2 regions of the Streptomyces sp. P9-2 genome follow, and region 1 is predicted to be linked to the other one. Evidence: riboswitches for the same ligand, from Rfam matches in the RefSeq annotation. Region 1 holds a riboswitch; the other holds the start of a gene.
What was found. Region 1 has a riboswitch for cobalamin ahead of ACQY0Z_RS16245 (cobalamin biosynthesis protein). Riboswitches for the same ligand answer to the same signal wherever they lie in the genome.
Positions count from the first base shown of each region.

Region 2: it holds a riboswitch for cobalamin, as region 1 does, so the genes downstream of both, ACQY0Z_RS23925 (energy-coupling factor ABC transporter permease) here and ACQY0Z_RS16245 (cobalamin biosynthesis protein) in region 1, are expected to answer to the same signal.

Region 1 is NZ_CP192633.1:3,554,231-3,557,311, forward strand. It holds gene ACQY0Z_RS16240 (cobyric acid synthase) at 1-528, opposite strand, end outside; gene ACQY0Z_RS16245 (cobalamin biosynthesis protein) at 525-1,466, opposite strand; cobalamin riboswitch at 1,586-1,726, opposite strand; gene ACQY0Z_RS16250 (hypothetical protein) at 1,910-2,131, opposite strand; gene ACQY0Z_RS16255 (inorganic phosphate transporter) at 2,160-3,081, opposite strand, start outside.
Region 2 is NZ_CP192633.1:5,246,823-5,249,903, reverse strand. It holds gene ACQY0Z_RS23930 (ABC transporter substrate-binding protein) at 1-1,239, opposite strand, end outside; cobalamin riboswitch at 1,459-1,641, shown strand; gene ACQY0Z_RS23925 (energy-coupling factor ABC transporter permease) at 1,672-2,391, shown strand; partial or broken gene ACQY0Z_RS23920 (energy-coupling factor ABC transporter substrate-binding protein) at 2,388-2,741, shown strand; gene cbiQ (cobalt ECF transporter T component CbiQ) at 2,917-3,081, shown strand, end outside.

The sequences.
Region 1 (3,081 bases):
GGAGGCGAAGACGCCGCCCCGGTCGATGTCCCCGACGACCAGCACGGGCAGCCGGGCGCCCCGCGCGATCCCCATGTTCACGATGTCGGTGCGGCGCAGGTTGATCTCGGCGGGGCTTCCGGCGCCCTCGCAGATCACCGCGTCGTACGCGGCGCGCAGCTGCTCCAGGCAGCCCAGGACCGTGCCGAGAAGCTTCTCCTGGCGGCCGCCGTGGTAGCCGCGGGCGCTCATCTCGCCGACCGGGCGGCCCATCAGCACCACCTGGCTGGACCGGTCGCCGCCCGGCTTCAGCAGCACCGGGTTCATCAGCGCCGTCGGCTCCACCCGGCACGCCTGCGCCTGCATGGCCTGCGCGCGGCCGATCTCGGCGCCCTCGCGGGTGACGAACGAGTTCAGCGACATGTTCTGCGCCTTGAACGGCGCGACCCTCACCCCCTGGCGCACCAGCCACCGGCAGATTCCGGCGGTGACCACGCTCTTGCCTGCGTCCGAGGTGGTCCCGGCGACCAGCAGTCCGCGACCGCTCACTGGGCACGTCCCTTCAGCACGCGCCGCGCGGCCACCCCGGCCGCCAGCGCCAGCCAGCCGACGCGCCGCGACAGGCGCACCGCCCGGTCGATGTCGGTGACGGCGACGGGGCGTCCGCCGCCGTTGAGGACGGGCCGGTGCTCGACCCGCCCGCCGTAGGAGAGGGTTCCGCCGAGCCGCACGCCGAGCGCGCCCGCGAAGGACGCCTCCACGGGACCGGCGTTGGGGCTGGGGTGCTTCGCCGCGTCCGCGCGCCAGGCCCGTACCGCCCCGCGCCGGTCGGGACCGGTGAGCGCGGCGAGGACGGCCGTCAGGCGCGCGCCCGGCCAGCCGGCGACGTCGTCGAGCCGGGCGGACGCCCAGCCGTAGCGGAGGTACCGGGGCGACCTGTGACCCACCATCGCGTCCAGGGTGTTGACGGCCCGGAAGCCCACCAGGCCCGGCACCCCGGCGACCGCGCCCCACACCAGGGCGCCCACCACGGCGTCGGAGGTGTTCTCGGCGACGGACTCCACCACGGCGCGGGCGATTCCGTCGGCGTCCAGCGCCTGCGGGTCACGGCCGCACAGGTGCGGCAGCCGCGCGCGGGCGGCCTCGACGTCCCCGTCCTGGAGCGCCCGCCCGACGGCGCGCGCCTCCCGGGCCAGCGAGGTCCCGCCGACGACGGCCCAGGTGGCGACGCCGGTCAGGGCGACGGAGGCGGCGGGGGAACGGCGTACGGCGCGGGCGGCCAGGCCGGCGAGCGTGACGGCGCCGCCGACGCACACGGCGGTGTGCACGGCCCCGCGGCCACGGTCGTCCCGCCACAGCACCCGCTCCACGGCAGCCGCGGCCCGCCCGAAAGCGGCGACCGGGTGACCGCGGCGGGGATCGCCGAGCAGCAGGTCGCCGAGGAGGCCGGCGGCGGCGCCGTACGCGAACACGCGATCGGCACCCATGGGTTCAGCCGGTGACGGATCCGGAGGGTACGGCCCCGAAGGGGGGTGGGGTGTCGCTGGTCGACCTCGGCAGGCTGCCGCGCATGGCGATATGTCCTCACTCAGGGTGTCCGCGCCCTGGTTCGACGAGACCGGCGGCGAGAGTTCCTGGCTCCCGGGGTTCGCACCCCGGTGACAGTGGCGGGACCGCGCCGGATTCGCACCGGCTTCCTCTCCTGCCGCCGTATTGGCGGAGGCAGTCCACCATGCCCCTGGAAGGGCCGTCAACTTGCCTTTGACCTGCGGGGCTGAAGTGTGCCGAGGCCCACAGAGGGGCTCACGTGGGTGAACGCCGTGAGCGGCCCGTGGACGCGCGCGCACGTCCGGCACGGGCGGGGACACGGCGACGGGCGGGACGGGAGCCGCTGCTCCCGTCCCGCCCGCTCACGCGTGCGGCCCGTCGGTCAGGCCATGATCAGGTAGATGCCGTAGCCCACGGCCGCCGCGCAGGTGGCGAAGCAGGCGTAGGCGCCGGTGACCGCGAGGGCCGCGGACCGGCCCTCGGCGGACGCCCGCTCGCGGCGGGACAGACCCGAGATGCCGAGGGTGAACAGGGCCACCAGGGCCACGGTGACCACGAGGCTGACGCCGAACACGGAGCCGAGGGCCGCCCAGTCGATCTTCATGCTGCTACTTCCTTCGTGCCGGACGCGGTCAGACGGTCGAGGCGGCCGACGGGGCCTGCGGGTCGGCGGTGGCCGGGGCCGGGATGGTGGCCGACAGTTCCTCGGAGGGGCCGGCCGGGGGCGGGGTCACGGCGGCGATCGCCTGGGTGACCACACCGGCGGGCTCCTCGGAGGCGGCCTCGGGGGTGTCGTGGTCGTTGACGTTGGTGTGGTCGACGACCTCGCGCCGGGAGATCTTCCAGATGGCCGCGCTGGAGGCGACCAGGAAGACGGCCACGACGGCGGTGCCCCAGCTGCCGAAGCCGCACACCCACTCGGCGATCGCCGCGACCAGCGCGGCGGCCGGCAGGGTCAGGCCCCAGGCGACGAACATCCGGGTGGCCGTGGACCAGCGGACCACGCCGCCCTTGCGGCCGAGGCCCGCGCCCATGACGGAACCGGACACGGAGTGCGTCGTGGAGAGGGAGAAGCCCAGGTGCGAGGAGGCCAGGATGACCGTCGCGGCGCTGGTCTGGGCGGCGAAGCCCTGCTGCGGCTGGAGGTCGGTCAGGCCCTTGCCCATGGTGCGGATGATGCGCCAGCCGCCCAGGTAGGTGCCGAGGGCGATGGCGAGACCCGCGGAGAGGATGACCCACATCGGCGGGTCGGAGTCGGGGGCTACGGCGCCGCCGGCGACCAGGGCGAGGGTGATGATGCCCATCGTCTTCTGCGCGTCGTTGGTGCCGTGGGCCAGGGAGACCAGGCCGGCCGAGGCGATCTGCCCGGCGCGGTAGCCCTTCTCGGAGGCCTTGGTGTCGGCGCCGCGGCCCATGCGGTACGTGAGCCGGGTCGCGAACATCGCGGCGATGCCGGCCACCAGCGGGGCGGCGATCGCGGGGAGCAGGACCTTGGTGACCAGCACGTCGCCGTGGACCGCGCCGAAGCCGGCGGAGGCGACCGTGGCGCCGATC
Region 2 (3,081 bases), 1.7 Mb from region 1:
GGCGTCCCGGTGCATGCGCGGCTCGATGACCTCCCAGGTGGCGCTCTCCACGCGGACGTCGATACCGGCCTTCTTGGCGTCGGAGGCGTAGGCGAGGGCGTGGTCCTGGCGGACCTTGTCGCCGGAGGGGTAGTAGAGCGTGAAGCGGGCCGGGCGGCCGTCCTTGACACGGATGCCGTCGTCGCCCTTCGTCCAGCCGGCGGCGTCGAGGATGTGGCCGGCCTCGGCGAGGTCGCGCGAGCGCTCGGTCTCCTTGGCGAACCACGGGTCGTCCACAGGCAGTGGCCCGTAGGCGGGGCGGCCCGCGCCGTCGAGGATCTTGTCGACCATGGCCTGCCGGTCGACGGCGAGGTCGAGGGCGCGGCGGATCGCGGTGTCGCCGGTGACGGGGTTGCCGCTGGGGAGGGTGACGACGCGGACGTCGTAGGAGGTGGCCCGGTACGTCTTCCTGTCGTCGTCACCCTTGAAGGTGGCGGCGAGGTTGGGCGGGAGGACCGCTCCGTCGAGGTCGCCGGAGCGGAGCCGGGTGGCGCGGACGTCGTCGTCGGCGACGATCGCCATGGTGAGTTTCTTCACCTTCGGGGTGCCGCCCCAGTAGTGAGGATTGGCCTTGAAGGTGAGCTTCTCGCCCTTGCGCCAGTCGACGAGGACGTACGGTCCGGTGCCGACCGGCTTGGTGTTGAAGGGGCCGGTGTTGGGGTCCTGCTTCCCGACGACGTGCTCGGGGACGATCGGCAGGACCGTGCGGGCGGCGAACGGCGCGTAGGGGTGGCGGAGGGTGAAGACGACCGTGTGGTCGCCCACCGCCCGGACGCTTTCGACGGCCGCGAGTTCGCTCTTGGCGGTGTTGTTGGTGTCGTCGTCGAGGACCGTGCGGTACGTGAAGACGACGTCCCGCGCGGTCAGCGGCTCGCCGTCACTGAACTTCACGCCGTCGCGCAGGGTGTACGTGTAGGTGCGTCCGCCGTCCGTGATGCGCGGAAGTGCCCTGGCCAACGCGGGTTCCAGGGTCATGTCGGCGGTGCGGGCGAGGAGGCCGTCGAACAGCTTGGAGTTGCCGTCCTTGCCGTAGCCGAGGAGCGGGCTGAGGGTGTCGGGCTCGGTGGAGACGCCGATCACCACGGACTCGCCGGCCACCGCGTCGTCCGTGCCGCCGGAGCCGGGCGCCGAGCAGGCGGAGACCGCCGCGGCCGTCGCCAGCACGGCGGCGGCGCCCCGTATGCGTCGTCGGGTCGTCATCGAACCTCACACACCCCTGTCATCGGAAGGCACTGTTGATGGAAAGTCGCTCTTGCATATTAGTTGCAAGAAGACCTTGCCCAGGACGGCGGCCCCCCAGTCACCCGGTTCACGGCCGGCCGCCGCGGGGCCCGAACGCGCAGGTGTGCGCCGGGGTGCGAGCCGCCGGACGCCCTCCCCGCGCCCCCGTCGCCGCTTGTCACCGGGCCGCGACGGGGACTACTGTCACCACGCCTTGGTGACGGGAAATCGGTGCGATACCGGTGCGGCCCTCGCCACTGTGATCGGGAAGTCCGGCTCCGGCCCTCACGGGCAGCCACTGGGTTCTTCGGGACCCGGGAAGGCGGAGCACGGGCGGTGGTACCCGTCAGCCAGGAGACCGGCCAAGGCGCGTCAACCATCCACGAGGTGCTGGAGAGGGTCTGCTGAGCCATGCACATTGCCGAGGGTTTCCTGCCTCCGGCGCACGCGGTCGCCTGGGGCGTCGCGTCGGCGCCGTTCGTCGTCCACGGAGCCCGGTCGCTCGTCCGTGACGTCAGAGAACATCCCGAGAGCACGTTGCTGCTGGGCGCGTCGGGAGCGTTCACGTTCGTCCTGTCCGCGCTGAAACTGCCCTCGGTGACCGGGAGTTGCTCCCACCCCACCGGCACGGGTCTCGGCGCGATCCTGTTCCGGCCGCCGGTCATGGCGGTGCTCGGGACCATCACCCTGCTGTTCCAGGCGCTGCTGCTCGCCCACGGCGGGCTCACCACGCTCGGCGCCAACGTCTTCTCCCTGGCGGTCGTCGGCCCCTGGGCCGGGTACGGCGCCTACCGGCTGCTGCGCCGGTACGACGTGCCGCTGATGGGCGCGGTGTTCTGCGGCGCGTTCCTCGCCGACCTGTCGACGTACTGCGTGACCAGCGTCCAGCTGGCGCTGGCGTTCCCCGACCCGGGCAGCGGATTCCTGGGCGCACTGGGCAAGTTCGGCTCCATCTTCGCCGTCACGCAGATCCCGCTCGCGGTCAGCGAGGGGCTGTTGACCGTGCTGGTGATGCGGCTGCTGGTGCAGTCCAGCAAGGGCGAGCTGACCCGGCTCGGGGTGCTGGTCACCTCGGCGGCCGGCGGCAAGCGGGCCGCTGAGGCCGAGTCGGCCGGGGCGGTGGCCCGATGAGCCGCAACGCGAAGATCAACACCCTGCTCCTGCTGCTCGTCGCCGCCCTCGCCGTGATCCCGCTGGCGTTCGGGCTCGGCGACCACAAGGAGGAGCCGTTCGCCGGGGCGGACGGCGAGGCGGAGACCGCGATCACCGAGATCGACCCGGACTACGAACCGTGGTTCTCCCCGCTGTACGAACCTCCGTCCGGGGAGATCGAGTCGGCGCTGTTCGCCGTCCAGGCCGCGCTCGGCGCGGGCGTGCTCGCGTACTACTTCGGGCTGCGGCGCGGGCGGCGGCAGGGCGAGGCGCGGGCCCGTGAGCGGGTCGGCGTGCGGGCCCCGGAAGGGGCGCGTGAGCAGGCCGCCGGCCTGCGGGCCCCGGACGGGGTGCATGAGCGGGACGGCCTGCCGGCCCCGGACACGGCACACGAGCGGGGCGACGTACCGGCCCCGGACACGGCACACAAGCGGGGCGGCGCTGAGGACACGGGCGACGCGGAGGTGCGCTCCGGCGCCGACGGCGGACGGGACTGACACGCCTGTGCTGCCGATCGACGCGGCGGCGCACAGCAGCCGCTGGCGCCGCCGCCATCCCGTGGACAAGGCCGTCCTCGGCCTCGGTCTCACCGTCCTCGCGATCTCCCTGCCCCCGTGGCCCGGCGCCGCGCTGGTGCTGGTCACCGCGCTGGCGCTGCTGCTCGGTCCG